DNA from 2 places in the Mycobacterium canetti CIPT 140010059 genome. Region 2 is predicted to be linked to the other one. Evidence: riboswitches for the same ligand, from Rfam matches in the RefSeq annotation. Region 2 holds a riboswitch; the other holds the start of a gene.
What was found. Region 2 has a riboswitch for glycine ahead of gcvP (aminomethyl-transferring glycine dehydrogenase). Riboswitches for the same ligand answer to the same signal wherever they lie in the genome.
Positions count from the first base shown of each region.

Region 1: linked by a shared signal. The riboswitch ahead of glyA (serine hydroxymethyltransferase) and the one ahead of gcvP (aminomethyl-transferring glycine dehydrogenase) in region 2 are both predicted to bind glycine.

Region 1 covers NC_015848.1:74,348-87,167, forward strand. The annotation lists gene MCAN_RS00375 (NADP-dependent isocitrate dehydrogenase) at 1-2,225, opposite strand, end outside; gene MCAN_RS00380 (TetR/AcrR family transcriptional regulator) at 2,343-2,912, opposite strand; gene MCAN_RS00385 (SDR family NAD(P)-dependent oxidoreductase) at 3,015-3,926, shown strand; gene MCAN_RS00390 (L-serine ammonia-lyase) at 3,951-5,336, opposite strand; gene glyA (serine hydroxymethyltransferase) at 5,333-6,610, opposite strand; glycine riboswitch at 6,918-7,008, opposite strand; gene MCAN_RS00400 (reverse transcriptase domain-containing protein) at 7,200-7,907, shown strand; partial or broken gene MCAN_RS22250 (HNH endonuclease) at 7,995-8,267, shown strand; gene MCAN_RS00405 (ABC transporter permease) at 8,338-9,387, shown strand; gene MCAN_RS00410 (ABC transporter ATP-binding protein) at 9,390-10,382, shown strand; gene MCAN_RS00415 (metal-dependent hydrolase family protein) at 10,462-11,697, shown strand; gene MCAN_RS00420 (MalY/PatB family protein) at 11,710-12,820, shown strand, end outside.
Region 2 covers NC_015848.1:2,104,650-2,120,606, forward strand. The annotation lists gene MCAN_RS09590 (acetolactate synthase) at 1-178, shown strand, start outside; gene secA2 (accessory Sec system translocase SecA2) at 283-2,619, shown strand; gene MCAN_RS09600 (CDP-alcohol phosphatidyltransferase family protein) at 2,816-3,445, shown strand; gene MCAN_RS09605 (DUF881 domain-containing protein) at 3,438-4,361, shown strand; gene MCAN_RS09610 (small basic family protein) at 4,390-4,755, shown strand; gene MCAN_RS09615 (DUF881 domain-containing protein) at 4,772-5,650, shown strand; gene gcvH (glycine cleavage system protein GcvH) at 5,688-6,092, shown strand; gene garA (glycogen accumulation regulator GarA) at 6,332-6,820, shown strand; gene ftsR (transcriptional regulator FtsR) at 6,817-7,560, shown strand; gene MCAN_RS09635 (bifunctional nuclease family protein) at 7,679-8,173, shown strand; gene MCAN_RS09640 (MerR family transcriptional regulator) at 8,678-9,310, shown strand; glycine riboswitch at 9,405-9,502, shown strand; glycine riboswitch at 9,503-9,636, shown strand; gene gcvP (aminomethyl-transferring glycine dehydrogenase) at 9,669-12,494, shown strand; gene MCAN_RS09655 (haloalkane dehalogenase) at 12,715-13,575, opposite strand; gene MCAN_RS09660 (alpha/beta fold hydrolase) at 13,616-14,482, shown strand; gene MCAN_RS09665 (CocE/NonD family hydrolase) at 14,487-15,957, opposite strand, start outside.

The DNA.
Region 1 (12,820 bases), 2.0 Mb from region 2:
GCCTCCAGCGCTGCATTGAACGTCTTGCTGGGCCGCATCACCGCCGTAGTCATGTCGCTGTCCGGCGCGTAGTAGCCGCCGATGTCCACCGGTTCGCCTTGTACCTCGGTGAGCTCTCGCACGATGACGTCTTCGTTTTTGGTCAACACATCTGCCAGCGAGGCGAAGTGTTCGGCCAGCTGCTGGTCGTCGGTCTGCGCGGCCAGCTCTTGTGCCCAGTACATGGCGAGGTAGAACTGGCTGCCCCGGTTGTCGAGTTCACCGGTTTTGCGCGACGGACTCTTGTCGTTGTCCAGCAGCTTGCCGATGGCGGCATCCAGGGTCTTACCCAAGAGTTTGGCTCGCTCGTTACCGGTCTTGATGCCGATATCCTCGAAACCGGCGCCCAGCGCGAGGAACTCACCCAGCGAATCCCAGCGCAGGTGATTCTCCTCCACCAATTGCTTGACGTGCTTGGGTGCCGAACCGCCCGCCCCCGTCTCGTACATTCCGCCGCCGGCCATCAGCGGAACAACGGACAGCATCTTGGCGCTGGTGCCTAACTCCAGGATCGGGAACAGGTCGGTGAGGTAGTCGCGCAGGATGTTGCCGGTCGCGGCGATGGTGTCCAGTCCACGGACCAGGCGCTCGCAGGTGTAGCGCATGGATCGCACTTGCGACATGATCTGGATGTCCAGACCTTCGGTGTCGTGATCTTTCAGGTATGTCTTGACCTTCTTGATCAGCTCGTTCTCGTGCGGGCGGTACGGGTCCAGCCAGAACAGCACCGGCATCCCGGAGATGCGCGCGCGGGTGACAGCCAGCTTGACCCAGTCACGGATCGGTGCGTCCTTGACGATGCACATGCGCCAGATGTCGCCGGCTTCCACGTTCTCGGTCAGCAGCACCTCGCCGGTGGCGACATCGACGATGTTGGCGACGCCGTCCTCGGGAATCTCGAACGTCTTGTCGTGCGAGCCGTACTCCTCGGCCTGCTGGGCCATCAGACCCACATTGGGGACGGTGCCCATCGTCGTCGGATCGAACTGGCCATTTGTCTTGCAGAAGTTGATGATCTCCTGATAGATGCGCGAGAAGGTGGACTCCGGGTTGACCGCCTTGGTGTCCTTGAGCTTTCCGTCGGCGCCATACATCTTGCCGCCCGCGCGAATCATCGCGGGCATCGAGGCGTCCACGATCACATCGCTCGGCGAGTGGAAGTTGGAGATACCTCTGGCCGAATCGACCATCGCGAGCTCGGGGCGGTGTTCGTGGCAACGGTGTAGGTCCTCGATGATCTCGTCGCGTTGCGACGCCGGCAGCGACTCGATCTTGCTGTACAGATCGGACAAGCCATTGTTGACGTTGACGCCCAATTCGTCGAACAGCTCCTGGTGCTTGGCGAAGGCGTCCTTGTAGAAGATCCTGACCGCGTGGCCGAAGACGATGGGGTGGCTGACCTTCATCATGGTCGCCTTGACGTGCAAGGAGAACATCACGCCGGTCTCGAACGCATCCTGCATCTGCTCTTCGTAGAAGTCGCACAGCGCTTTCTTGCTCATGAACATGCTGTCGATGACGTCGCCGTCATCCAGCGGCACCTCGGGCTTGAGCACGATCGTCTTGCCGCTCTTGGCCAGCAGTTCCATCCTCACGTTGCGCGCGCGGTTCAGTGTCATCGACTTCTCGCCGGCGTAGAAGTCACCGTGCCGCATGTGCGCTACGTGGGTGCGTGAGGCCATCGACCACTCGCCCATGCTGTGCGGGTGCTTGCGCGCGTACTCCTTCACCGCCTTGGGCGCCCGACGGTCCGAATTGCCTTGGCGCAGTACCGGGTTCACCGCGCTGCCCAGGCATCTGGCGTAGCGCTCTTTGATGGCCTTCTCCTGGTCAGTCTTCGGGTCCGCCGGGTAGTCTGGGACCGCGTAACCCTTGTCTTGCAGTTCCTTGATGGCGGCTACCAGCTGTGGCACCGAGGCGCTGATGTTCGGCAGCTTGATGATGTTGGTGTCGGGTAGCTGAGTCAGCCGGCCCAGTTCGGCGAGGTTATCCGGTACCCGCTGCTCCTCGGTCAGGTAATCGGGGAATTCCGCCAGGATGCGTGCCGCTACAGAGATGTCGCTGGCCTCGATCTTGATGCCCGCCGGTTCGGCAAAGGCACGCACAATCGGCAGAAAGGCGTAGGTCGCCAGCAGCGGCGCCTCGTCGGTCAGCGTGTAAATGATGGTCGGCTGTTCGGCGCTCATGGTGTTCTCCCGGCGTCACTGTCGGTCAGATGCTGAATCACTCCGCGTTGTAGCGGCGGTTACCAGTATCGCGGATTGCGCCGCACATGATTCGGGCGGTGTTCTGCGCGACGACGATCACTTTCTGTTTGCCCGAAGGCCGTCGAGGGCGACGTCGGTCACCTTTGCGGCCAACTCAGCGTTGTAGCTCTGCATCGCTTGGCAGCCGACTAGGAGCGTCTTGACCTCAAGCACGTCTACGTCCGGCCGTACGGTGCCGGCGCGCTGGGCGGCGCGCAACAGGTCGGTGAGCAGGTCCAAGAAATCTGCCTCGGCTTCCGGGGCCGCGCTGCTGATTTCAATCCCGACGCCGGCCAGCGCCTCGACCAGGCCGCGATCGGTGGCGCCCCACTGCAATACCATCGACCGCAGGAATGCAAACAGCGCGTCGCCGGGATGCTTGGATTTGAGCAGGGCATGTCCCTTGTCGATGATGCGGTGCATCCGGTCGGCGATCACCGCCTGAAACAGCGCCTCCTTGGTCGGGAAATGCCGGTATACCGTGCCTGCGCCGACTCCGGCGCGCCGAGCGATCTCGTCAACGGGCACCGATAGACCGTCGGCCGCAAAGGTTTGGTAGGCAACCTCCAATACGCGTGCCCGGTTACGGGCCGCGTCGGCACGCACCCGCCGGTCAGTAGGAGCCAAGTCGTACCTCCGAAAGCCTTGACAAAGCGGGGCGCGCGTTCCGTATAGTTCGGCTAAGCGGAGCGCTCGCCCCGCTTAGTCAAAGCATAGCGAGGAGCCCTCATGACCAAATGGACTGCCGCCGACATTCCCGACCAGACCGGCCGGACCGCCGTCATCACGGGGGCCAACACCGGACTTGGATTCGAGACCGCCGCAGCGCTTGCCGCCCATGGTGCACACGTGGTGCTGGCTGTGCGCAACCTCGACAAGGGCAAGCAGGCGGCGGCACGCATCACCGAGGCCACCCCCGGCGCCGAAGTAGAGCTTCAGGAGCTTGACCTGACCTCGCTGGCGTCGGTGCGCGCCGCCGCGGCACAGCTGAAGTCTGACCACCAGCGCATCGACCTGCTGATCAACAACGCCGGGGTGATGTATACACCCCGACAGACCACAGCAGACGGCTTCGAGATGCAGTTCGGCACCAACCACTTGGGCCATTTCGCGTTGACCGGCCTGTTGATTGATCGACTGCTGCCCGTCGCCGGTTCACGAGTGGTCACCATCAGCAGCGTCGGCCATCGCATCCGTGCCGCAATCCATTTCGACGACCTCCAGTGGGAACGCCGGTACAGGCGGGTCGCCGCCTACGGCCAAGCCAAGCTCGCCAACCTGCTGTTCACTTATGAACTTCAGCGTCGGTTAGCACCGGGCGGAACCACCATCGCGGTCGCGTCGCACCCGGGAGTGTCCAACACCGAACTGGTCCGCAACATGCCACGGCCGCTCGTCGCGGTGGCGGCCATACTGGCGCCGCTGATGCAAGACGCCGAACTGGGGGCCCTGCCGACATTGCGTGCCGCCACCGATCCCGCGGTGCGCGGCGGCCAGTACTTCGGACCCGATGGCTTCGGTGAAATACGGGGCTACCCGAAGGTGGTGGCCTCCAGCGCCCAGTCTCACGACGAGCAGCTGCAGCGCCGCCTGTGGGCTGTGTCCGAAGAGCTCACCGGGGTCGTCTATCCCGTCGGATGAGCCGGACTCAACGGCAACGGTTGGTCAACACTCGACGATGTTGACTGCGACGTTGATGGCGAGCCCGCCGGCCGAGGTTTCCTTGTACTTGGTGTGCATGTCCGCGCCGGTGGCGCGCATGGTGTCGATGACCTGGTCGAGGGTGACGCGATGGATGCCGTCGCCGCGCAATGCCATCCGTGCGGCGTTGATGGCCTTGCCGGCGGAAATCGCGTTGCGTTCGATGCAGGGGATCTGCACCAGCCCGGCGATGGGGTCACAGGTCAGGCCGAGGCTGTGTTCCATGGCGATCTCGGCGGCGTTTTCCACTTGTCGCGGTGTGCCGCCGAGGATTTCAGCCAATCCGGCGGCGGCCATGGCGGCCGCGGAGCCGACCTCGCCCTGACAGCCGACCTCGGCTCCGGAGATCGATGCTCGCTCCTTGAACAACGATCCGATGGCTCCAGCAGTGAGCAGGAATCGCACGGTGACATCGTCGGGGTCCCCCGCGCCGGCCGACGTGTAGTGGATTGCGTAGTGCAGGACCGCCGGCACGATGCCGGCGGCACCGTTGGTCGGGGCGGTGACGACGCGCCCACCGGAGGCGTTCTCCTCGTTGACTGCCAGCGCGACCAGGTTGACCCAGTCCTCAGCGAATTCCGGCTTGCGAGTGGGGTCTTCGGCGTTCAAGCGGTCATACCACACCTTCGCTCGCCGGCGCACCCGGAGGCCGCCAGGAAGCAACCCTTCGCGAGCGATGCTCCGCTGTTCGCACTCAACCATGACGTCGCGCAGGTGCAGCAGCGCGGCGCGTACCTCGTTCTCGGTGCGGCAACATGTTTCGTTGCGCAGCGCCGCTTCGCTAATTGACACGTCGAGGCGGTCACAGATGTCCAGCAGTTCTTGGGCCGACACGTAGGGAAGGGCAACTGAGCATGGATGTTGGCCGCTGTTGCCGCTGGTCTGTTCCGTGACGATGAACCCTCCGCCCACCGAAAAATAAGTCTCGGTGGCCAAGACGCGGCCGTGTGGGCCCGCGGCAGTGAACGTCATTCCGTTGGGATGCGTTGGCAGAACGATGTCGGGATGCAGGTCGATATCACGCTCGGTCAGCGGGACCGGAATGACACCGCCGATTCGCGTCACGCCGGACGCTGCGATCTCGGCGAGCCGGCGTTCCTTGTGTTCGGTGGTAATCGTTTCTGGCTGGCAGCCTTCCAGCCCCAGCAATATCGCCGACATGGTGCCATGACCGGCTCCGGTGGCCGCGAGCGAGCCGAACAGATCCACTCGCATCGCCTCGAGGTCATCCAGGTGGCCCCGGCGGCGCAGCGCAACTACGAACTGGTTTGCCGCGCGCATCGGTCCCACGGTGTGGGAACTGGACGGCCCGATGCCGATGGTGAACAGGTCGAAGACGCTGATGGTCATGTCCGGTGCAGTTCCGGGTAGAGCGGATAGCGTGCGGCCAGCCGCTGGACCTGGGCGCGCAGCGGACCCAGCTGGTCGTCGTTGGTGGCCGTCAGTGCCGCCGCGATGAGGTCTGCCACGGCGCGGAAGTCGTTGTGGGAGAAGCCGCGTGCGGCCAGCGCCGGGGTGCCGATTCGCAGGCCCGAGGTGATCATCGGGGGACGAGGGTCGAAGGGTACCGCGTTGCGGTTGACGGTGATGTCCACGGCGGCCAACCGGTCTTCGGCTTGCTGGCCGTCGAGTTCGGCGTCGCGCAGGTCGACTAGGACGAGGTGCACATCGGTGCCGCCGGTTAGCACCGCGATGCCACGTTCGGCGACGTCGGGCTGGGTCAACCGGTCGGCAAGGATGCGCGCGCCGTCGAGGCAACGTTGTTGGCGCTGCGCGAATTCAGGTTGTGCTGCCATCTTGAATGCGGTGGCCTTGGCTGCGATGACATGCTCGAGCGGCCCGCCCTGCTGCCCAGGGAAGACCGCGGAATTGATCTTCTTGGCGATGGCCGGGTCATTGCACAAGATGATGCCGCCGCGGGGCCCGCCGAGCGTCTTGTGAGTGGTGGAGGTGACGACGTGGGCGTGCGGCACCGGGCTGGGGTGCACGCCAGCGGCGACCAGGCCGGCGAAATGCGCCATATCCACCATGAGCACGGCGTCGACTTCGTCGGCGATGGCGCGGAAGCGGGCGAAATCCAGCTGGCGTGGGTACGCCGACCAGCCGGCGATGATCATTTTGGGCCGGTGTGTGCGCGCTGCCTCGGCGACGGCATCCATGTCGACCAGGTAGTCCTCTTTGGACACCTCGTAGGCGGTGGCGTGGTAGAGCTTGCCGGAAAAGTTGATCCGCATCCCGTGGGTCAGGTGACCGCCATGAGCCAGCGACAACCCCAGGATGGTGTCGCCGGGGTTTAGCAGCGCATGCATGGTGGCGGCGTTGGCGGTGGCCCCCGAATGTGGTTGCACGTTGGCGTATTCGGCGCCAAAGAGCGCTTTGACGCGGTCGATAGCCAACTGCTCGACACCGTCGACGAATTCACAGCCACCGTAGTAGCGCCGGCCCGGGTAGCCTTCGGCGTACTTGTTGGTCAAGACCGAACCTTGGGCCTGCATCACGGCCAGCGGTGCATAGTTCTCCGAAGCGATCATCTCCAAGCCGGATTCTTGACGGCGCAGCTCGCCGTCGATCAGGGCGGCGATGTCCGGGTCGAAGGCGGTCAGGGAGTCGTTGAGGGTGTTCATCAGCTCAGTCCGGTCTGTTCGGCGTACTCGGGGGCGGTCAAGGGTGTTCCCGGAGCAATCGGCTGCCCGGCCAAATGGGCATCCGGCGGCCGCGACATCGTTTCGGCCACGGCGAGGTCGCCAACAGTTCGATCGTGCGGTTCAGACAAGGGCCAACTCCGGTTTCGACGAGCCCGGATCGCGCCGGGCTGGTTGCGCCCTCCCCGCTCTGTCCTGAAACCTGAGAGTCTGCGGCGTCGCATCATGGCGCCGCTCTACACCTTCGGTCAGGCACGGTCGGTGCGACCGTCCCTGTCTCCAGAGTTGCCTCGGCGGTGTGGTGCTTGGGCCTGAGAGATTCTCGGGGAGGAGATTGCTCCTACGGCGCCTCGACATGGAGGTTCTCCCACATCGCGTCAGCGGCTGTTCGATTGTGACGGAAAGCAACATACACACCACGCATGTGTTTTGTCACCCTGCGGTCGGTGGTAGTCGGACGGCCCAATCAGACAGCGCGGGTCATATCACGCGTTGGTGCACAGTTGGGTGTTTATCCACAGGGGTGCGTTTGTCGGCGGCTGGCGGGGCGTGGCGGCGATAGCATTCGAATATGAGTTCGATCACGGTGTCGGTGGACCCGGTGGACCCGGTGGACCCGGTGGACCCGGTGGACCCGGTGGACGCCGTGGTCGCCGCGGGATCAGACGGGCTCACTGTGGCCCGCATCGAGTCCGAGATCGGGGCCTTGGAGTTCCTGAACGAACTGCGCACTGAACTCAAGAGTGGACAGTTTCGACCTCAACCGGTGCGGGAACGCAAGATCCCCAAACCGGGCGGGTTGGGCAAGGTACGGCGGCTGGGGATTCCCACAGTGGCCGACCGGGTCGTTCAGGCGGCGTTGAAACTGGTGCTAGAACCCATCTTTGAGACCGACTTCGAGCCGGTCTCCTACGGGTTTCGGCCCGCGCGACGCGCGCACGACACGATCGCTGAGATTCACTTGTTCGGCACCCAGGAGTATCGCTGGGTGCTCGACGCTGATATCAAGGCGTGCTTTGACCGCATCGACCACGCGGACCTGATGGACCGGGTGCGTCACCGGATCAAAGACAAGCGGGTGTTGCGGCTGGTGAACTGGCAGCGCATTCGGCATCGCTGGAATTGGACCGACGTCCGCCGCTGGCTCACCGACCCCACCGGGCGGTGGCACCCCATCAGCGCGGACGGGATCACCCTGTTTAACCCCGCCGCGGTGCCCATTCGGCGATACCGCTATCGGGGCAACACGATCCCCACTCCCTGGACTCAGGCTGTCTGAACCACCCCATCGGCAGATTCCGTGAAGAGCCAGATACGGTGAAAGTCGCACGTCCGGTTCGAAGGGCGGCCACGGGAAACGGACCCGCAGCAACGCGGGCACCGCACCCATGGTCGACCCAACTGCCACGCACCCGGTGACCGGTGCGAAGTCCACCATATCGACCAGTGGGCAACCGGCGGCTCAACCGATATCGACAAACTCACCTTCACCTGCACACCCAACCACAAGCTAGTCGGGAAAGGCTGGCAGACAAGGAAACGGTCCGACGGCCAAACGGCATGGATCCCGCCACCCCACCTCGACCGCGGTGCCCGCACCAACGACTACCACCACCCCGAACGCCTCTTCGACCACTAGCGGGCCGCGCCCTGACCACAAAACGTCAAGACCAGGCCCCACAAGTGCGCCACGTTGGTAGCGTCTGGGAATGCTCTTCGCGGCCCTGCGTGACATGCAATGGAGAAAGCGCCGCCTGGTCATCACGATCATCAGCACCGGGCTGATCTTCGGGATGACGCTTGTTTTGACCGGACTCGCGAACGGCTTCCGGGTGGAGGCCCGGCACACCGTCGATTCCATGGGTGTCGATGTATTCGTCGTCAGATCCGGCGCTGCTGGACCTTTTCTGGGTTCAATACCGTTTCCCGATGTTGACCTGGCCCGAGTGGCCGCTGAACCCGGTGTCATGGCCGCGGCCCCGTTGGGCAGCGTGGGGACGATCATGAAAGAAGGCACGTCGACGCGAAACGTCACGGTCTTCGGCGCGCCCGAGCACGGACCTGGCATGCCACGGGTCTCAGAGGGTCGGTCACCGTCGAAACCGGACGAAGTCGCGGCATCGAGCACGATGGGCCGACACCTCGGTGACACTGTCGAGGTCGGCGCGCGCAGATTGCGGGTCGTCGGCATTGTGCCGAATTCCACCGCGCTGGCCAAGATCCCCAATGTCTTCCTCACGACCGAGGGCTTACAGAAATTGGCGTACAACGGGCAGCCGAATATCACGTCCATCGGGATCATAGGTATGCCCCGACAGCTGCCGGAGGGTTACCAGACTTTCGATCGGGTGGGCGCTGTCAATGATTTGGTGCGCCCATTGAAGGTCGCAGTGAATTCGATCTCGATCGTGGCTGTTTTGCTGTGGATTGTGGCGGTGCTGATCGTCGGCTCGGTGGTGTACCTTTCGGCTCTTGAGCGGCTACGTGACTTCGCGGTGTTCAAGGCGATTGGCACGCCAACGCGCTCGATTATGGCCGGGCTCGCATTACAGGCGCTGGTCATTGCGTTGCTTGCGGCGGTGGTGGGCGTCGTCCTGGCGCAGGTGTTGGCACCACTGTTTCCGATGATTGTCGCGGTACCCGTCGGTGCTTACCTGGCGCTACCGGTGGCCGCGATCGTCATCGGTCTGTTCGCTAGTGTTGCCGGATTGAAGCGCGTGGTGACGGTCGATCCCGCGCAGGCGTTCGGAGGTCCCTAGCGGTGGGCGATCTCAGCATTCAGAACCTCGTCGTTGAGTACTACAGCGGTGGATACGCGCTTAGGCCGATCAACGGTTTGAACCTCGACGTGGCAGCCGGGTCGTTGGTGATGCTGCTCGGACCCAGCGGCTGCGGCAAGACGACACTGCTTTCCTGTCTGGGCGGCATTCTGCGCCCGAAGTCTGGGGCGATCAAGTTCGACGAAGTCGACATCACGACGCTACAAGGCGCCGAGCTGGCGAACTACCGGCGTAACAAGGTCGGCATCGTGTTCCAGGCGTTCAATCTGGTGCCCAGCCTGACCGCTGTCGAGAACGTGATGGTGCCGTTACGCTCGGCCGGGATGTCACGCAGGGCGTCGCGTAGGCGTGCCGAAGAACTGCTGGCGCGCGTCAATCTCGCGGAACGAATGAATCATCGACCCGGTGATCTGAGCGGAGGTCAGCAGCAACGAGTCGCGGTGGCACGCGCGATTGCGCTGGATCCGCCACTGATCCTCGCTGACGAACCGACCGCACACCTGGATTTCATCCAGGTGGAGGAGGTGCTGCGGTTGATCCGCGAACTGGCCGATGGCGAGCGTGTGGTCGTGGTCGCAACCCACGACAGCAGGATGTTGCCGATGGCCGATCGCGTCGTTGAGCTGACACCCGATTTCGCGGAGACAAATCGGCCACCTGAAACCGTGCATCTTCAGGCCGGCGAGGTGCTGTTCGAGCAGAGCACGATGGGCGACCTGATCTACGTGGTGTCGGAGGGCGAGTTTGAGATTGTGCACGAATTGGCCGACGGCGGTGAGGAATTGGTCAAGGTTGCCGGGCCGGGGGATTACTTCGGCGAGATAGGCGTGCTGTTTCACCTGCCGCGCTCGGCGACCGTGCGTGCCCGCAGCGACGCGACGGCCGTCGGCTATACCGTGCAGGCGTTTCGTGAGCGGCTCGGCGTGGGGGGTCTGCGCGATCTGATCGAGCATCGTGCGCTTGCCAACGACTAACCCGGCTTGGCCGGAACTAGCCACTGCCGGGGCAGCGGTGGCGGTTCACACCGCGTGCGCGTTTGGAGGTCCCTGAGCGATGGGCGATCTGAGCATTAGCCAGGTGTCGGCGCGTCCGGGACGGATCGGGATTCGCGCTAGGCAAATGTTCGACGGATACCGGTTTCAGCGTGGTCCCGTGCTGGTCGTGGTCGAGGATGGTCGGATCAGCGCGGTCGATTTTGCTGGCTCCGCCTGCCCCGATATGAACCTGGTTGATCTGGGTGAATCGACTTTGTTGCCGGGTCTGGTGGATGCGCATGCGCATTTGTGCTGGGACCCCGACGGTAGGCCAGAGGATTTGGCCGGCGACCCCCATGCGGTGCTGGTGGGACGGGCGCGACGGCACGCCGCGGCCGCGTTGCGCTCCGGGATCACCACGATTCGCGATCTCGGCGACCGTGACTATGCGGCCTTGGCGCTGCGGGAGGAGTATCGGCAGAAAACGACGGTGGGGCCGGAACTGGTGGTTTCTGGGCCACCATTGACTCGCAGCGGCGGGCATTGCTGGTTCCTCGGCGGCGTGGCCGATAGCGTCGAGGAGCTGGTTGATGCGGTGCAGGAGCGGGCCGCGCGGGGAGCGGATTGGATCAAGGTGATGGCCACGGGCGGATTCGTTACCACAGCATCCGATCCGTGGCAGCCGCAGTACGGCAGCGGCCAACTGGCCGCGGTGGTGGCGGCCGCCGAGCAGGTAGGTCTACCGGTGACCGCACATGCACATGCCACCGCAGGGATCGCCGCGGCGGTCGCCGCGGGTGTTGACGGCATCGAGCACTGCACGTTCTTGAGCGAAGGCAGCGCCGCCGCCAGCCCGGATGTTGTTGAAGCGATTGTTGCCCAAGGTGTGTGGTGCGGTATGACGATTCCCCGGGTGTATCCGGAGATGCCGGAGAACCTTGTCGCGGTTGTGCAGGATGGATGGCGAAACATCCGCCGGCTCATCGACGCCGGTGCGCGTGTCGCCCTGTCCACCGACGCTGGAGTCGCCCCGGGCAGACGCCATGACGTGCTCCCCGACGATTTGGTGTATCTGTCTCGACACGGGTTCACCAGCACAGAGGTGCTGACCGGCGCCACCGCAGCGGCCGCTGCCAGCTGTGGGCTCGGCCACCGCAAGGGTCGCATCGCGCCGGGCTACGACGCTGATCTGCTGGCTGTTGCGGCAGGTGTGGACCATGACCCCGCCGGACTCTGCGACGTCAAAGCCGTCTGGCGCAGCGGAACCCAGGTACCGCTACAAGCATCCGCTGTGGGCTACAACACCCCGTCATAACCCCGTCATAAAATGCAGGACAGCATCTTCAATCTGTTGACCGAGGAACAGCTTCGGGGTCGCAACACGCTCAAGTGGAACTATTTCGGGCCCGATGTAGTGCCACTGTGGCTGGCGGAGATGGACTTTCCCACCGCACCGGCTGTGCTCGACGGGGTGCGGGCGTGCGTCGACAACGAGGAGTTCGGCTACCCGCCGTTGGGCGAGGACAGCCTGCCGAGGGCGACGGCCGATTGGTGCCGACAACGCTACGGTTGGTGCCCCCGACCGGACTGGGTCCGCGTCGTGCCGGATGTCCTGAAGGGGATGGAAGTCGTCGTCGAATTCCTTACCCGGCCGGAGAGTCCGGTCGCGTTGCCGGTTCCGGCTTACATGCCGTTTTTCGACGTCCTGCACGTCACCGGCCGCCAACGAGTGGAAGTCCCAATGGTGCAGCAAGACTCGGGACGCTACCTGCTGGACCTGGACGCTCTGCAGGCCGCGTTCGTCCGCGGTGCCGGATCGGTGATTATCTGCAATCCGAATAACCCACTGGGTACGGCGTTCACCGAAGCCGAGCTACGTGCGATCGTGGATATCGCGGCCCGCCACGGCGCCCGGGTGATCGCGGATGAGATCTGGGCACCGGTGGTCTACGGATCGCGCCATGTCGCCGCCGCTTCGGTGTCGGAGGCGGCGGCTGAAGTCGTGGTCACGTTGGTGTCGGCGTCCAAAGGCTGGAACTTGCCGGGTCTGATGTGCGCTCAGGTGATCCTGTCTAACCGCCGTGACGCCCACGACTGGGACCGGATCAACATGTTGCACCGCATGGGCGCATCAACGGTCGGTATCCGCGCGAACATCGCCGCCTACCATCATGGCGAATCTTGGTTGGACGAGCTGCTCCCTTATCTGCGGGCGAACCGTGATCATCTGGCACGGGCGCTGCCGGAGTTAGCTCCCGGGGTAGAGGTCAACGCTCCGGACGGTACCTACCTGTCGTGGGTGGATTTCCGTGCGCTGGCTCTGCCGTCTGAACCGGCGGAATACCTGCTCTCGAAGGCGAAGGTGGCGCTGTCGCCTGGCATTCCGTTCGGCGCCGCGGTGGGCTCGGGATTTGCGCGGCTGAACTTCGCCACCACCC
Region 2 (15,957 bases):
CCCGGGAACCCGCTACGACGAGGTGGTGCGCGCACTGGGCGGCCACGGCGAGCTGGTGTCGGTGCCCGCTGAACTTCGGCCGGCGCTGGAACGGGCCTTTGCCAGTGGCCTGCCCGCTGTGGTCAACGTGCTCACCGACCCAAGCGTGGCTTATCCACGCCGATCCAACCTGGCTTGACGTCCAGCCGGGCCGTGAACGTGCACGGTTGTACACGAATTGCGGCCTGTCGGTGTACAGACACGCACCCTCGCGGCCGGCCGGCATTCGCGTACCGTTGGTTTGTGCCCAAGACCACCCGCGCTCAACCCGGCCGGCTGAGCAGCCGATTCTGGCGATTGCTCGGCGCCAGCACCGAAAAGAACCGGAGCCGCTCCCTGGCGGATGTAACCGCTTCGGCAGAATACGACAAGGAAGCTGCCGATCTGTCCGACGAGAAGCTGCGTAAGGCGGCAGGCCTGCTCAACCTCGACGACCTCGCGGAGTCCGCCGATATCCCGCAGTTTCTCGCGATTGCCCGGGAAGCCGCCGAGCGGAGGACCGGGCTGCGACCATTTGATGTGCAGTTGCTTGGCGCGTTGCGCATGCTCGCCGGAGACGTGATCGAGATGGCCACCGGTGAGGGCAAAACCCTTGCCGGGGCGATCGCGGCCGCCGGTTATGCGCTGGCCGGCCGGCACGTGCACGTCGTGACGATTAACGATTACCTGGCCCGCCGCGATGCGGAGTGGATGGGCCCGCTGCTGGACGCGATGGGCCTGACGGTCGGCTGGATCACCGCGGACTCGACCCCTGACGAGCGCCGGACCGCATATGACCGTGATGTCACCTATGCCTCGGTCAACGAGATTGGCTTCGATGTACTGCGCGATCAGTTGGTGACTGATGTCAATGACCTGGTATCGCCCAATCCAGACGTGGCTCTCATCGACGAAGCCGACTCCGTGCTGGTCGACGAGGCGCTGGTGCCCCTGGTGCTGGCCGGAACCACACATCGTGAGACGCCGCGGCTGGAGATCATCCGGCTGGTCGCTGAGCTTGTTGGCGACAAGGACGCCGACGAGTACTTTGCCACCGATTCCGATAACCGCAATGTCCACTTGACCGAGCACGGGGCACGCAAAGTCGAGAAAGCGCTCGGTGGCATCGACCTGTACTCCGAGGAGCACGTCGGCACCACACTGACTGAGGTCAATGTCGCGCTGCACGCGCATGTGCTCCTGCAACGCGACGTGCACTACATCGTCCGCGACGACGCGGTGCACCTGATCAACGCGTCGCGTGGCCGTATCGCGCAACTGCAGCGCTGGCCGGACGGGTTGCAAGCTGCGGTCGAGGCCAAGGAAGGTATCGAGACCACGGAAACTGGGGAAGTGCTCGACACCATCACGGTGCAGGCCCTGATCAACCGGTATGCGACTGTGTGCGGAATGACGGGAACCGCGCTGGCCGCCGGTGAGCAGCTACGGCAGTTCTACCAGCTCGGTGTCTCACCGATACCACCGAACAAGCCAAACATCCGCGAGGACGAGGCCGACCGGGTCTACATCACCACTGCAGCCAAGAACGACGGGATCGTCGAGCACATCACCGAGGTGCACCAGAGGGGGCAGCCTGTGCTGGTCGGTACCCGCGACGTGGCCGAATCCGAGGAACTGCACGAACGCCTGGTGCGCCGCGGTGTGCCCGCCGTGGTGCTCAACGCGAAGAACGACGCCGAGGAGGCCCGGGTCATCGCCGAGGCCGGCAAATACGGCGCGGTCACGGTGTCAACTCAAATGGCCGGGCGCGGCACCGACATCAGGCTCGGCGGGTCCGACGAAGCTGACCACGACAGGGTCGCGGAATTGGGCGGCCTGCACGTGGTCGGCACTGGCCGTCACCACACCGAGCGGCTAGACAACCAGCTGCGCGGTCGGGCCGGGCGCCAGGGAGATCCCGGGTCGTCGGTGTTTTTCTCAAGCTGGGAAGACGATGTCGTTGCGGCCAACCTCGACCACAACAAGCTGCCGATGGCAACCGACGAAAATGGCCGGATTGTCAGCCCGAGGACGGGTAGTCTGCTCGACCATGCCCAGCGCGTTGCCGAGGGCCGGTTATTGGATGTGCACGCCAACACGTGGCGCTACAACCAGCTGATCGCCCAGCAGCGCGCCATCATCGTCGAACGGCGTAACACGTTGTTGCGCACCGTAACCGCGCGTGAGGAACTCGCCGAACTGGCGCCTAAGCGGTACGAGGAGCTGTCCGACAAAGTATCCGAGGAACGCCTCGAGACGATTTGTCGGCAGATCATGCTGTATCACCTCGACCGTGGCTGGGCCGATCACCTGGCGTATCTGGCCGACATCCGGGAGAGCATCCATCTACGCGCGCTGGGCCGGCAGAACCCACTCGACGAGTTTCACCGGATGGCTGTGGACGCGTTCGCGTCGCTGGCCGCCGACGCCATCGAGGCGGCTCAACAGACGTTCGAAACCGCGAACGTCCTTGACCACGAGCCGGGGCTGGACCTGTCCAAACCGGCCCGGCCGACGTCGACATGGACCTACATGGTCAATGACAACCCACTGTCCGGTGACACGCTTTCTGCCCTCAGTCTGCCCGGGGTGTTCCGCTGAGCTGCCCAGCGTAAGCGCCGAGCGTAACGCCACTGCGAAATTTCGGGCAGAAAATCGCAGTGGCGTTACGCTCGCGGCTAGGGGTGCCCCCACAGCCCGCCGTTTCGGCGCGCATCGTCGCCAGGCTAGATCCGATTGCCCGGCTCCTCAGCCCGCCGTTTCGGCGCGCATCGTCGCCAGGCTAAGGTCACGGCTCATGGAGCCGGTGCTCACGCAGAATCGGGTGCTGACTGTCCCCAACATGTTGAGCGTTATTCGCCTCGCGCTCATCCCAGCATTCGTCTACGTCGTGCTCAGCGCGCACGCCAATGGCTGGGGGGTAGCGATCCTGGTGTTCAGTGGCGTTTCGGACTGGGCTGATGGCAAGATTGCACGGCTACTAAACCAGTCATCGCGGCTGGGCGCGCTGCTGGACCCGGCCGTTGATCGCCTCTACATGGTCACTGTTCCTATCGTGTTTGGCCTGAGCGGCATCGTGCCGTGGTGGTTTGTCCTTACGTTGCTGACCCGCGATGCGCTGCTGGCTGGGACGCTGCCGCTGCTATGGAGCCGTGGACTGTCAGCGCTACCGGTGACCTACGTCGGTAAGGCAGCGACTTTCGGCTTCATGGTTGGCTTTCCGACCATTCTGTTGGGGCAATGCGATCCATTGTGGAGCCATGTGCTGCTGGCCTGTGGTTGGGCATTCTTGATCTGGGGTATGTATGCCTACTTGTGGGCCTTCGTGCTGTATGCAGTGCAGATGACGATGGTGGTGCGGCAGATGCCTAAGCTCAAGGGCAGGGCTCATCGGCCGGCGGCCCAGAACGCTGGTGAACGTGGCTGAGTCTGACCGGCTGCTCGGCGGCTACGACCCCAACGCCGGCTACAGCGCCCACGCAGGGGCGCAGCCACAACGCATCCCGGTTCCGTCGTTGCTGCGCGCGCTGCTATCAGAGCATCTGGATGCTGGATACGCGGCGGTTGCCGCCGAGCGCGAGCGTGCTGCGGCACCACGGTGTTGGCAAGCCCGCGCCGTCAGCTGGATGTGGCAGGCATTGGCCGCGACCCTAGTCGCCGCCGTGTTCGCTGCCGCGGTTGCGCAGGCGCGCTCGGTGGCACCCGGCGTGCGCGCCGCCCAACAGTTGCTCGTTGCGAGTGTGCGATCAACCCAGGCCGCCGCCACCACGTTGGCTCAACGGCGCAGCACACTCTCGGCGAAAGTCGACGACGTGCGGCGGATCGTACTCGCAGACGACGCCGAGGGACAGCGGCTGCTGGCCCGTCTCGACGTGCTTAGCCTGGCCGCGGCCAGCGCACCGGTTGTCGGGCCTGGTCTGACGGTGACCGTGACCGATCCCGGTGCGAGCCCTAATCTTTCCGACGTGTCCAAGCAGCGGGTTAGCGGTAGCCAGCAAATCATCCTCGACCGCGATTTGCAGCTCGTCGTCAACTCACTGTGGGAAAGTGGCGCCGAGGCCATCTCGATCGATGGCGTCCGGATCGGGCCGAACGTCACGATCCGGCAAGCCGGCGGAGCAATCTTGGTCGACAATAATCCCACGAGTAGTCCCTACACCATCTTGGCGGTCGGGCCGCCACATGCCATGCAGGACGTCTTCGATCGCAGCGCCGGGCTGTACCGCCTGCGGCTGCTGGAGACCTCCTACGGTGTCGGCGTCAGTGTGAACGTCGGCGACGGTCTGGCATTGCCTGCCGGTGCGACCCGGGATGTCAAGTTCGCCAAACAGATTGGGCCCTAGTGAGAGAAGTCCTGGTGAATAGGAAACCATGGGGAGCGATACGGCCTGGAGTCCGGCGCGCATGATCGGGATCGCGGCGCTCGCCGTTGGAATCGTGCTGGGTTTGGTTTTCCATCCCGGCGTGCCAGAGGTCATCCAGCCGTATCTGCCGATCGCGGTGGTCGCCGCGCTCGACGCGGTGTTCGGTGGCTTGCGCGCCTATCTCGAGCGGATCTTTGACCCGAAGGTCTTCGTGGTTTCGTTCGTGTTCAACGTTTTGGTGGCTGCCCTAATCGTCTATGTCGGTGACCAACTGGGCGTCGGCACACAGTTGTCCACCGCGATCATCGTCGTGCTGGGCATCCGCATCTTCGGCAACACCGCGGCCTTGCGGCGGCGGTTGTTCGGAGCGTGACGGAGATGAGATCACCGTGAGTGAGAATCGCCCAGAACCCGTGGCAGCCGAGACTTCCGCCGCCACAACTGCGCGTCACTCCCAAGCCGACGCGGGCGCTCACGACGCCGTGCGACGTGGTCGTCACGAACTACCAGCCGACCATCCGCGCTCCAAGGTCGGACCGCTGCGGCGGACAAGATTGACCGAAATACTGCGGGGTGGTCGCTCGCGTCTGGTGTTCGGGACGCTTGCGATCTTGTTGTGCTTGGTTCTGGGGGTTGCCATAGTCACTCAGGTCCGTCAGACCGACTCCGGTGATTCATTGGAAACAGCCCGTCCTGCAGACCTATTGGTGTTGTTGGATTCGTTGCGGCAACGTGAGGCCACGTTGAACGCCGAAGTGATCGACCTTCAGAACACGCTGAACGCGTTGCAGGCATCCGGCAACACCGATCAGGCAGCGTTAGAAAGCGCCCAGGCTAGATTGGCCGCGTTGTCCATCCTGGTCGGCGCCGTGGGTGCCACCGGGCCGGGCGTCATGATAACGATCGACGATCCGGGACCCGGAGTAGCGCCTGAGGTGATGATCGACGTGATCAACGAACTGCGTGCCGCTGGAGCCGAGGCGATCCAGATCAACGATGCACACCGGTCGGTACGGGTCGGGGTTGACACCTGGGTTGTCGGTGTGCCCGGCTCACTGACAGTCGACACCAAGGTCCTGTCCCCGCCGTATTCGATTCTGGCGATTGGTGATCCTCCAACGCTGGCCGCGGCGATGAACATTCCTGGTGGTGCACAGGACGGTGTCAAACGCGTCGGCGGGCGGATGGTTGTGCAGCAGGCCGACCGTGTGGACGTGACCGCCTTGCGGCAACCAAAACAGCACCAATACGCTCAGCCCGTCAAGTGAACTAGCCCAACTCCGAGCCGACCAGAATAGGATTACCGTGAGCGATATCCCGTCCGATCTGCACTACACCGCCGAACACGAGTGGATTCGCCGCAGTGGCGACGACACCGTCCGGGTGGGGATCACCGACTATGCACAGTCGGCGCTTGGCGACGTCGTTTTCGTTCAGTTACCCGCTATCGGCACCGCGGTCACCGCCGGCGAGACCTTCGGCGAAGTGGAATCGACGAAATCTGTGTCGGATCTCTATGCGCCCATTTCGGGTAAGGTGTCTGCGGTCAACAGCGATCTGGACGGCACTCCGCAATTGGTGAATTCCGACCCCTACGGAGCCGGCTGGCTGCTGGACATCCAGGTCGACAGCTCGGATGTCGCTGCCCTGGAGTCAGCTTTGACGACACTGCTCGACGCTGAGGCCTACCGCGGCACACTGACCGAGTGACGATTGCTAAGGTCCCTGCCAGCGTCACGTGGGAGGTCGCGGGTCTGCACGGATCCGGGCGGGGCAGGGCAATCGAGCCTGGGATCCGCTGGGGTGCGCACATCGCGGACCCGTGCGCGGTACGGTCGAGACAGCGGCACGAGAAAGTAGTAAGGGCGATAATAGGCGGTAAAGAGTAGCGGGAAGCCGGCCGAACGACTCGGTCAGACAACGCCACAGCGGCCAGTGAGGAGCAGCGGGTGACGGACATGAACCCGGATATTGAGAAGGACCAGACCTCCGATGAAGTCACGGTAGAGACGACCTCCGTCTTCCGCGCAGACTTCCTCAGCGAGCTGGACGCTCCTGCGCAAGCGGGTACGGAGAGCGCGGTCTCCGGGGTGGAAGGGCTCCCGCCGGGCTCGGCGTTGCTGGTAGTCAAACGAGGCCCCAACGCCGGGTCCCGGTTCCTACTCGACCAAGCCATCACGTCGGCTGGTCGGCATCCCGACAGCGACATATTTCTCGACGACGTGACCGTGAGCCGTCGCCATGCTGAATTCCGGTTGGAAAACAACGAATTCAATGTCGTCGATGTCGGGAGTCTCAACGGCACCTACGTCAACCGCGAGCCCGTGGATTCGGCGGTGCTGGCGAACGGCGACGAGGTCCAGATCGGCAAGTTCCGGTTGGTGTTCTTGACCGGACCCAAGCAAGGCGAGGATGACGGGAGTACCGGGGGCCCGTGAGCGCACCCGATAGCCCCGCGCTGGCCGGGATGTCGATCGGGGCGGTCCTCGACCTGCTACGACCGGATTTTCCTGATGTCACCATCTCCAAGATTCGATTCTTGGAGGCTGAGGGTCTGGTGACGCCCCGGCGGGCCTCATCGGGGTATCGGCGGTTCACCGCATACGACTGCGCACGGCTGCGATTCATTCTCACTGCCCAGAGGGACCATTACCTGCCGCTGAAGGTGATCAGGGCCCAGCTGGACGCCCAGCCCGACGGTGAGTTGCCACCATTCGGATCTCCTTACGTTCTACCGCGATTGGTGCCCGTAGCCGGCGACAGTGCTGGCGGCGTCGGGTCGGACACCGCGTCCGTGTCGCTCACGGGTATCCGGCTCAGTCGGGAAGACCTCCTGGAACGATCGGAAGTGGCCGACGAGCTACTGACGGCCCTGCTCAAAGCCGGTGTGATCACCACCGGGCCGGGCGGCTTCTTCGACGAACACGCCGTCGTGATCCTGCAATGCGCACGAGCGCTGGCCGAATACGGCGTCGAGCCGCGGCATCTACGCGCCTTCCGCTCCGCGGCCGACCGGCAGTCCGACCTGATTGCCCAGATTGCCGGCCCGCTCGTCAAGGCCGGCAAGGCCGGTGCCCGCGACCGGGCCGACGACTTGGCCCGTGAGGTGGCCGCGCTTGCCATAACTTTGCACACGTCGCTGATCAAGTCTGCGGTTCGCGACGTTCTTCACCGCTGAGGACTAGACTTCGTTCGACAGCTTGGTGTTCGACGTCACGGTAGAGACGTGGCGCCCACCGCGTCGTCGCACCGAGCGTGAGTCGGACACCGGTTGCATGTGCGGAGGGCAGACGCAGATGGGTGAAGTTCGTGTTGTCGGCATTCGCGTCGAGCAGCCGCAGAACCAGCCGGTGCTGTTATTGCGCGAGGCCAACGGTGATCGATACCTGCCGATCTGGATCGGCCAGTCGGAGGCTGCCGCTATCGCGCTGGAGCAGCAAGGCGTCGAGCCGCCACGTCCGCTGACCCATGATCTGATCAGGGATCTCATTGCTGCGCTGGGGCATTCGCTCAAAGAGGTGCGCATTGTAGACCTGCAGGAAGGAACTTTCTACGCTGATCTGATCTTCGACCGCAATATCAAGGTGTCCGCCCGTCCCTCGGACTCGGTGGCAATCGCATTGCGAGTGGGTGTTCCGATCTACGTCGAGGAGGCCGTACTAGCCCAGGCCGGTCTGCTGATTCCCGACGAAAGTGACGAGGAGGCCACCACCGCTGTTCGCGAGGACGAGGTGGAGAAATTCAAAGAGTTTCTCGACAGTGTGTCACCTGACGATTTCAAGGCCACCTAGCGCGGCGACGATGCGCGCCGGGACGGCGGGCTGAGGAGGCGCGCGATAAGGCCGAGCGCGGCGACGATGCGCGCCGGGACGGCGGGCTGAGGAGGCGCGCGATAAGGCCGAGCGCGGCGACGATGCGCGCCGGGACGGCGGGCTGAGGAGGCGCGCGATAAGGCCGAGCGCGGCGACGATGCGCGCCGGGACGGCGGGCTGAGGAGGCGCGCGATAAGGCCGAGCGCGGCGACGATGCGCGCCGCGACGGCGAGCATCCATTATTTGCCGGCCAGCAACGTCACGGCTGCGTCTCATCTCTGGCTGCAATTGTCGACACGCCTAGCGGTTAGTGCCTAATGCGCCCGGCGACCGCGATACTTTGATCACGACTTGATAGTTAACCGGGAGCATCGCGCCCATCGAACAGCGTATGCTCTCTAACACTCGGGCCCTAAGTAATGGCTGTCGGGGGAGCCAGTGACGCAGCTAGTGACAAGAGCGCGATCGGCGAGAGGAAGCACCTTGGGCGAGCAGCCACGTCAAGACCAGCTCGACTTTGCTGACCACACGGGCACTGCTGGTGATGGTAACGACGGCGCCGCTGCGGCCAGCGGACCCGTGCAGCCCGGCCTGTTCCCCGACGATTCCGTTCCTGACGAGTTGGTAGGTTATCGCGGACCGAGCGCCTGCCAGATCGCTGGGATCACCTACCGCCAGCTCGACTACTGGGCGCGCACATCGTTGGTTGTGCCGTCGATCCGTAGTGCGGCAGGATCCGGCAGCCAGCGGCTGTACTCGTTCAAGGACATCTTGGTTCTCAAGATCGTCAAACGGTTGCTCGACACCGGTATCTCGCTGCACAACATCCGGGTTGCAGTTGACCATCTGCGCCAGCGTGGCGTCCAGGATCTGGCCAACATCACCTTGTTCTCCGATGGGACCACCGTGTACGAGTGCACGTCGGCCGAGGAGGTCGTCGACCTCCTGCAGGGCGGCCAGGGTGTGTTCGGCATCGCCGTCTCGGGCGCGATGCGGGAGCTGACGGGTGTTATCGCCGACTTCCACGGTGAGCGCGCCGACGGCGGGGAGTCGATTGCTGCCCCCGAAGATGAACTGGCCTCCCGACGCAAGCATCGCGACCGCAAGATCGGCTAGCCGAGAGTTCCCCCGCGAACAGACACAGAATCGCACGCGGCAGGCTCCTCGGATGCGATTGTGTGTCTGCTCGGCAGTAGACTGGACAACGCATCGCTCTAGTGCGGGAGAGTTCTGTGGCTGCCAGCTACGGACGCCGAAGGAGCAATACCTCTCCGTCAACCTCTCAGGCACCCGGACCGCGCGAGACTACGATGCCTCTGGAAAGCGGTGGCGACCCCTGGCGGTCCTCACCCGCCGATGGGGAAAGGCGATTCACCTGACGGTGGACAGAGTCGCCGAATCTCTCAGGCGCCTGGCGTGCAGGTGAAGACAGAGGGAGAGGGCCGCTAGTCCTCTGCTTTGTCAGGAGTTCACCGTGTCCGACCATTCGACGTTCGCAGACCGGCACATCGGTCTGGACAGCCAGGCCGTCGCGACCATGCTCGCCGTGATCGGGGTGGATTCGCTCGATGACCTGGCAGTCAAGGCGGTCCCGGCGGGCATCCTAGACACACTCACCGACACCGGAGCCGCACCGGGTTTGGACAGTCTGCCACCGGCTGCCAGCGAAGCCGAGGCGCTGGCCGAGCTGCGAGCGCTGGCCGACGCTAACACCGTCGCCGTGTCGATGATCGGGCAAGGCTACTACGACACACACACCCCCCCGGTGCTGTTACGCAACATCATCGAGAACCCGGCCTGGTATACCGCCTACACGCCGTACCAGCCCGAGATTAGTCAGGGTCGGCTGGAAGCCTTGCTGAACTTCCAGACCCTGGTCACCGATCTGACCGGCCTCGAGATCGCGAACGCGTCGATGCTCGACGAGGGCACCGCGGCGGCCGAGGCCATGACTTTGATGCACCGCGCGGCCCGCGGGCCGGTGAAGAGGGTGGTCGTGGACGCCGACGTGTTCACCCAGACCGCGGCGGTGCTGGCCACCCGCGCCAAGCCGCTGGGTATCGAGATCGTCACGGCCGACCTGCGCGCCGGTCTGCCCGACGGCGAATTTTTCGGCGTCATCGCCCAGCTGCCCGGGGCCAGCGGCCGGATCACCGACTGGTCTGCCCTGGTGCAACAGGCCCACGACCGTGGCGCACTGGTGGCCGTCGGCGCCGACTTGTTGGCGCTGACGCTGATCGCGCCGCCCGGAGAGATCGGCGCTGACGTCGCCTTTGGCACCACACAACGGTTCGGAGTGCCGATGGGGTTTGGCGGCCCGCATGCCGGGTACCTTGCGGTGCACGCCAAGCATGCGCGTCAGCTGCCCGGCCGGCTGGTCGGTGTGTCCGTCGACAGTGACGGCACGCCGGCCTATCGGTTGGCGCTGCAGACTCGCGAGCAACACATCCGCCGCGACAAGGCCACCAGCAACATCTGCACCGCACAAGTGCTGTTGGCGGTGCTTGCCGCGATGTACGCGAGCTACCACGGCGCGGGCGGGCTGACCGCCATCGCACGCCGGGTGCATGCCCACGCCGAGGCTATCGCCGGTGCACTGGGCGATGCGTTGGTGCACGACAAGTACTTCGACACGGTGTTGGCCCGGGTGCCCGGTCGTGCCGACGAGGTGCTGGCCAGGGCCAAGGCCAACGGCATCAACCTGTGGCGTGTCGACGCCGACCATGTGTCGGTAGCTTGCGACGAAGCCACCACTGACGCCCACGTGGCGGTCGTTCTGGACGCGTTCGGTGTAGCGGCCGCCGCACCCGCCCATGCGGACATCGCAACGCGCACATCGGAGTTCCTGACGCATCCAGCGTTCACGCAATACCGCACCGAGACGTCGATGATGCGGTACTTGCGTGCGCTGGCGGATAAGGATATTGCCCTCGACCGCAGCATGATTCCGCTCGGCTCGTGCACGATGAAACTCAACGCCGCCGCCGAGATGGAGTCGATTACCTGGCCTGAATTCGGGCGTCAGCATCCATTTGCCCCGGCATCTGATACCGCTGGGCTGCGTCAACTTGTTGCCGACCTACAGAGTTGGCTGGTGCTGATCACCGGTTATGACGCGGTGTCGCTGCAACCTAACGCGGGCTCGCAAGGCGAGTATGCGGGCCTATTGGCGATCCACGAGTACCACGCCAGCCGGGGTGAACCGCATCGCGACATCTGCCTGATCCCGTCCAGCGCGCACGGCACCAATGCCGCGTCAGCCGCCTTGGCCGGCATGCGCGTGGTGGTGGTGGACTGCCACGACAACGGCGACGTCGACCTCGATGACCTGCGCGCTAAGGTCGGGGAGCATGCCGAGCGGTTGTCGGCGCTAATGATCACCTACCCGTCCACTCACGGCGTGTACGAACACGACATCGCCGAGATCTGCGCTGCCGTGCACGACGCGGGCGGCCAGGTATACGTCGACGGAGCCAACCTCAACGCCCTGGTCGGCCTGGCCCGGCCGGGCAAGTTCGGCGGTGACGTCAGTCACCTCAACCTACACAAGACATTCTGCATTCCGCACGGCGGCGGTGGCCCAGGCGTCGGCCCGGTGGCGGTGCGGGCGCACCTGGCACCGTTTCTGCCAGGTCACCCCTTCGCCCCCGAGCTGCCCAAGGGCTATCCGGTGTCGTCGGCACCATATGGGTCGGCTTCGATTCTTCCGATCACCTGGGCATACATCCGGATGATGGGGGCTGAGGGACTGCGGGCGGCATCGCTGACAGCGATCACGTCGGCTAACTACATTGCGCGCCGCCTTGACGAGTATTACCCGGTGCTGTACACCGGCGAGAACGGCATGGTCGCCCACGAGTGCATCCTGGACTTGCGCGGTATCACTAAGTTGACCGGTATCACCGTCGACGATGTCGCAAAACGGCTGGCAGACTATGGTTTTCACGCACCAACGATGAGTTTTCCGGTGGCCGGTACGCTCATGGTGGAGCCCACCGAGAGCGAGAGCCTGGCCGAAGTGGACGCCTTCTGCGAGGCCATGATCGGCATCCGCGCCGAGATCGACAAAGTCGGGGCCGGGGAGTGGCCTGTCGACGACAATCCGCTGCGCGGCGCACCGCACACCGCGCAGTGCCTGCTGGCGTCTGATTGGGACCACCCGTATACGCGGGAACAGGCCGCCTACCCGCTCGGCACCGCATTCCGACCCAAGGTTTGGCCCGCGGTACGTCGCATCGACGGCGCCTACGGGGATCGCAACCTGGTCTGCTCATGCCCGCCGGTAGAGGCTTTTGCCTAAACGCTCGTCGACCGGCCCCCGGTCGAGCTCGAGGCCCGGGTGCTACTGGGTGGGTAGCTGACGTGTCGGCTGCTATGGGTCGTTGTCGGGGTTGCGGAGTTTTCGGGGTGGCGGCAGGTGTTGGTGCGGGGTTGACCGTGGTCGGAGGTGGGGAGCTATTCGGTGTCGCCACCCGCGCTCCAACAATGCCAGCTGTTGCGGGGTGCTCAGCGACAGAGGTTCAGCCGAAGCGCTCAATGATCGCGGCGGCGATCCGGTCGGGGGCGTCCTCCTGGATGAAGTGTTTGGCGTTGGGCAGCTCCACCAGGACGTGGTCGGGAAATGTCGCACTCAGTCTGGGGATAATCGTTTTCGGCCTGAATGCGACATCCTTCATCCCCCAAATCAACAGGGTGGGCTTGGTACCCAGCGTGGCTGGCACCTCCCGGGCGAGCCGTGCCAGCAGGGGACGGGCGGCCAGGATCTGTTTGGGCATCTCGGCTACGCCTCGGCGTGCCGCGGCGTTGGGCTGCACCGCCCGGTAGTGCGCCATCACCGCGCTACTCGGCCGGTGCTCGGTTCCCGCGGGTATCAAGCGCTCGACAAAGAAGTTGCGCCGTAAGATCGCGTACTGCACTGGCGGGCTGGACATCACCCTGCTGAAGGCCTTCATCGCCAGCGTGTCCGCCGGCCAGAACCACGTGTTGCCCAACACGACGCCGCGGACCCGGTCGGCACGCTCGACAGCGACCGCCATGCTGATCGGGCCACCCCAGTCCTGACCCATGCTCAGGTAGCGATCCAGGCCCAGGTGATCGACGAATTCGCCGATCACCCGCGCGTGCTCGTCGATCTGGTACCCGAATCCCGAGGGACGCTCCGATAACCCGAAACCCAGATAATCCGGAGCCACACAACGGAAACGGTCCCGCAGTGCGACGATGATGTCCCGATACAGGAAACTCCACGTCGGGTTGCCGTGACACAACAGGATCGGCGGACCCGTGCCCTCGTCGACGTAGTGGATGCGTCCACGCGAGCTGTCGAACCAGCGCGACTCGAACGGGTACAGCTGCGGATCCGGCGTGAAATCGATGCTCATTACCCTCCTCCGATCGCGCTCATGATGGTATGCCCGAAGGGTGACATCACCGAGTGTCCGGGAGTGGCGTGACGGTGGCCGCTGGCTGCCGACGGCTGTCGGAAAGGTGTTCGTCCGGTCCGGGCCGGGCGACACGCCAACAATGCTCCTGCTGCATGGCTATCCGTCCAGTTCGTTCGACTTCCGGGCGGTGATTCCACACCTGACCGGCCAGGCTTGGGTAACGATGGATTTTCTGGGCTTTGGCTTGTCCGACAAGCCGCGCCCGCACCGGTACAGCCTGCTGGAGCAGGCCGACCTGGTGGAAACGGTGGTCGCCCACACCGTGACCGGCGCGGTCGTCGTGCTGGCCCACGACATGGGCACGTCGGTGACCACCGAGCTGCTAGCCCGTGATTTGGACGGCCGGTTGCCGTTCGATCTCCGACGTGCGGTGCTGAGCAACGGCAGTGTGATCTTGGAGCGGGCCAGCCTGCGTCCGATCCAGAAAGTACTGCGCAGCCCGCTTGGTCCGGTCGCTGCCCGGCTGGTCAGCCGCGGTGGCTTCACACGAGGGTTTGGCCGGATCTTCTCCCCAGCGCACCCGCTGTCGGCGCAGGAGGCCCAAGCCCAGTGGGAGTTGCTGTGCTACAACGACGGCAACCGGATCCCGCACCTGCTGATCAGCTACCTCGACGAGCGGATACGGCACGCGCAGCGTTGGCATGGCGCGGTCCGCGATTGGCCCAAACCGCTTGGGTTCGTGTGGGGACTCGACGATCCGGTGGCAACAACCAACGTGCTCAATGGACTACGGGAATTGCGCCCCAGCGCCGCCGTCGTGGAACTGCCAGGGCTGGGCCACTACCCGCAGGTCGAGGCTCCCAAAGCATATGCCGAGGCCGCGCTATCGCTGCTCGTCGACTAGCCGGCTATGGCTGTATCACGGGCAGATCGATGCGAGAGGCATGCATCCGGCTACGGTAGACGCGCACGGTCGGTGCGCAACCGGGAAGGATGGCGAAGTGGCTTGCGTCCGCGCCGGCGATGGCGATGCGGATGCGGTGCCCCGGTTGGAACAGATACGACGTCGGCAGCAGGTCGAATGTCAGCCGGGCAATCTCGCCCGGGACTAGGGGCCACGCGTCCCCGCTCGCGAACGTTCGGTAGGGGACCACCTGGCGGTACGGCGGCGGCCCGTCGCTGAGCCGGCGGTGGATGGCGCGTAGCTGGCCTTCGGTGATGTAGGCGACACGGCCGCGCGGATCGACGTCTTCCAGATAGACGAAGAAGGTGCCGTCGCTCGACGTCGACGTGATAAACAGCGTGACCACCACATGACCGGTCACCTCCAGGGGATGGTCGAGGGGTGCGGAGGTGTAGGTCAGCAGCTTGGCATCCTGGGCCTTGCGGTCCGGGTAGCAAACGTGTCCACCGATGCCCACTTGCGAGCGCCAGCGTGAGCGCTCGCCCGTTCCGGCCGTCTGATCCACCACGTATTCGTCTGCACCGCTGTCGCTATCGGGTGCGTCCGGGCGCAGCTGTCGGTCTGCGGACAGGTAGTAGCTCTGCGTGGTGGCGGGCGGCGGCCAGGTGTCGGCCGACTTCCAGCGGTTCTCGACCAAGGTGAAGTAGTGCACCGGCGGCTCGGAACCGATGCCCGTATCGGCCCCCTTGACGTGATGGTCGATGAACCTCAACAGTTCGCCGTCGTGATCGAAGTCGGGTCTGCTGAGCCCGCGCAGTGGGTCGACGCGCCAGCCGCCGGTGTGGTTCCATGGACCCAGGATCAAGTGGCTGCCCGGGGTGGAGATGGTCAGAAAACGCTTGATCGCGGCATGCGCATACCCGCCGTCGAACCAGCCGCTGTAGCTGTACATGGCCGCTCCCGACGCCTGCACGTCACGCCAATAATTGTGCGGGCTGATCAGGTTGATGCTGCCCGACTCGATCGGTGTACCGATCGGCTCCAGGCGGGCGTCAGGTTGGCCACGATAGGGATCCGACGCGGATACGTCGTCCCGAAAGGTCAATGACCCCGCGACCTGGTGAACGTCGTAGTTGCCGCGATGCGCGGCGATGGCCCCGTCCCGCAGCGAGCGATCATGGTCCTCCTGCACCGGCTGCATGCCGGTCACCGGGAGCTTCGCCCACCACCCGACCACTTCGTGCAGGGCGTTGCGGTCGAGCGCCTCGTTGTAGCGTCCCCAGGTGTCGGTGAACCAGGCGGCGTGGATGCCGCCGGGGAACGCGATGTCGGTGTAGACGTCGAACAGCGAGAAGCACGGGGCGATCACCCGCACCGCGGGATGCTGGTTGACCAGCAGTAACTCGGCCGACGTGCCGTCGTACGAATTTCCCAGCGCAGCGACCGTTCCGTTGCACCAAGGCTGGCGCACGATC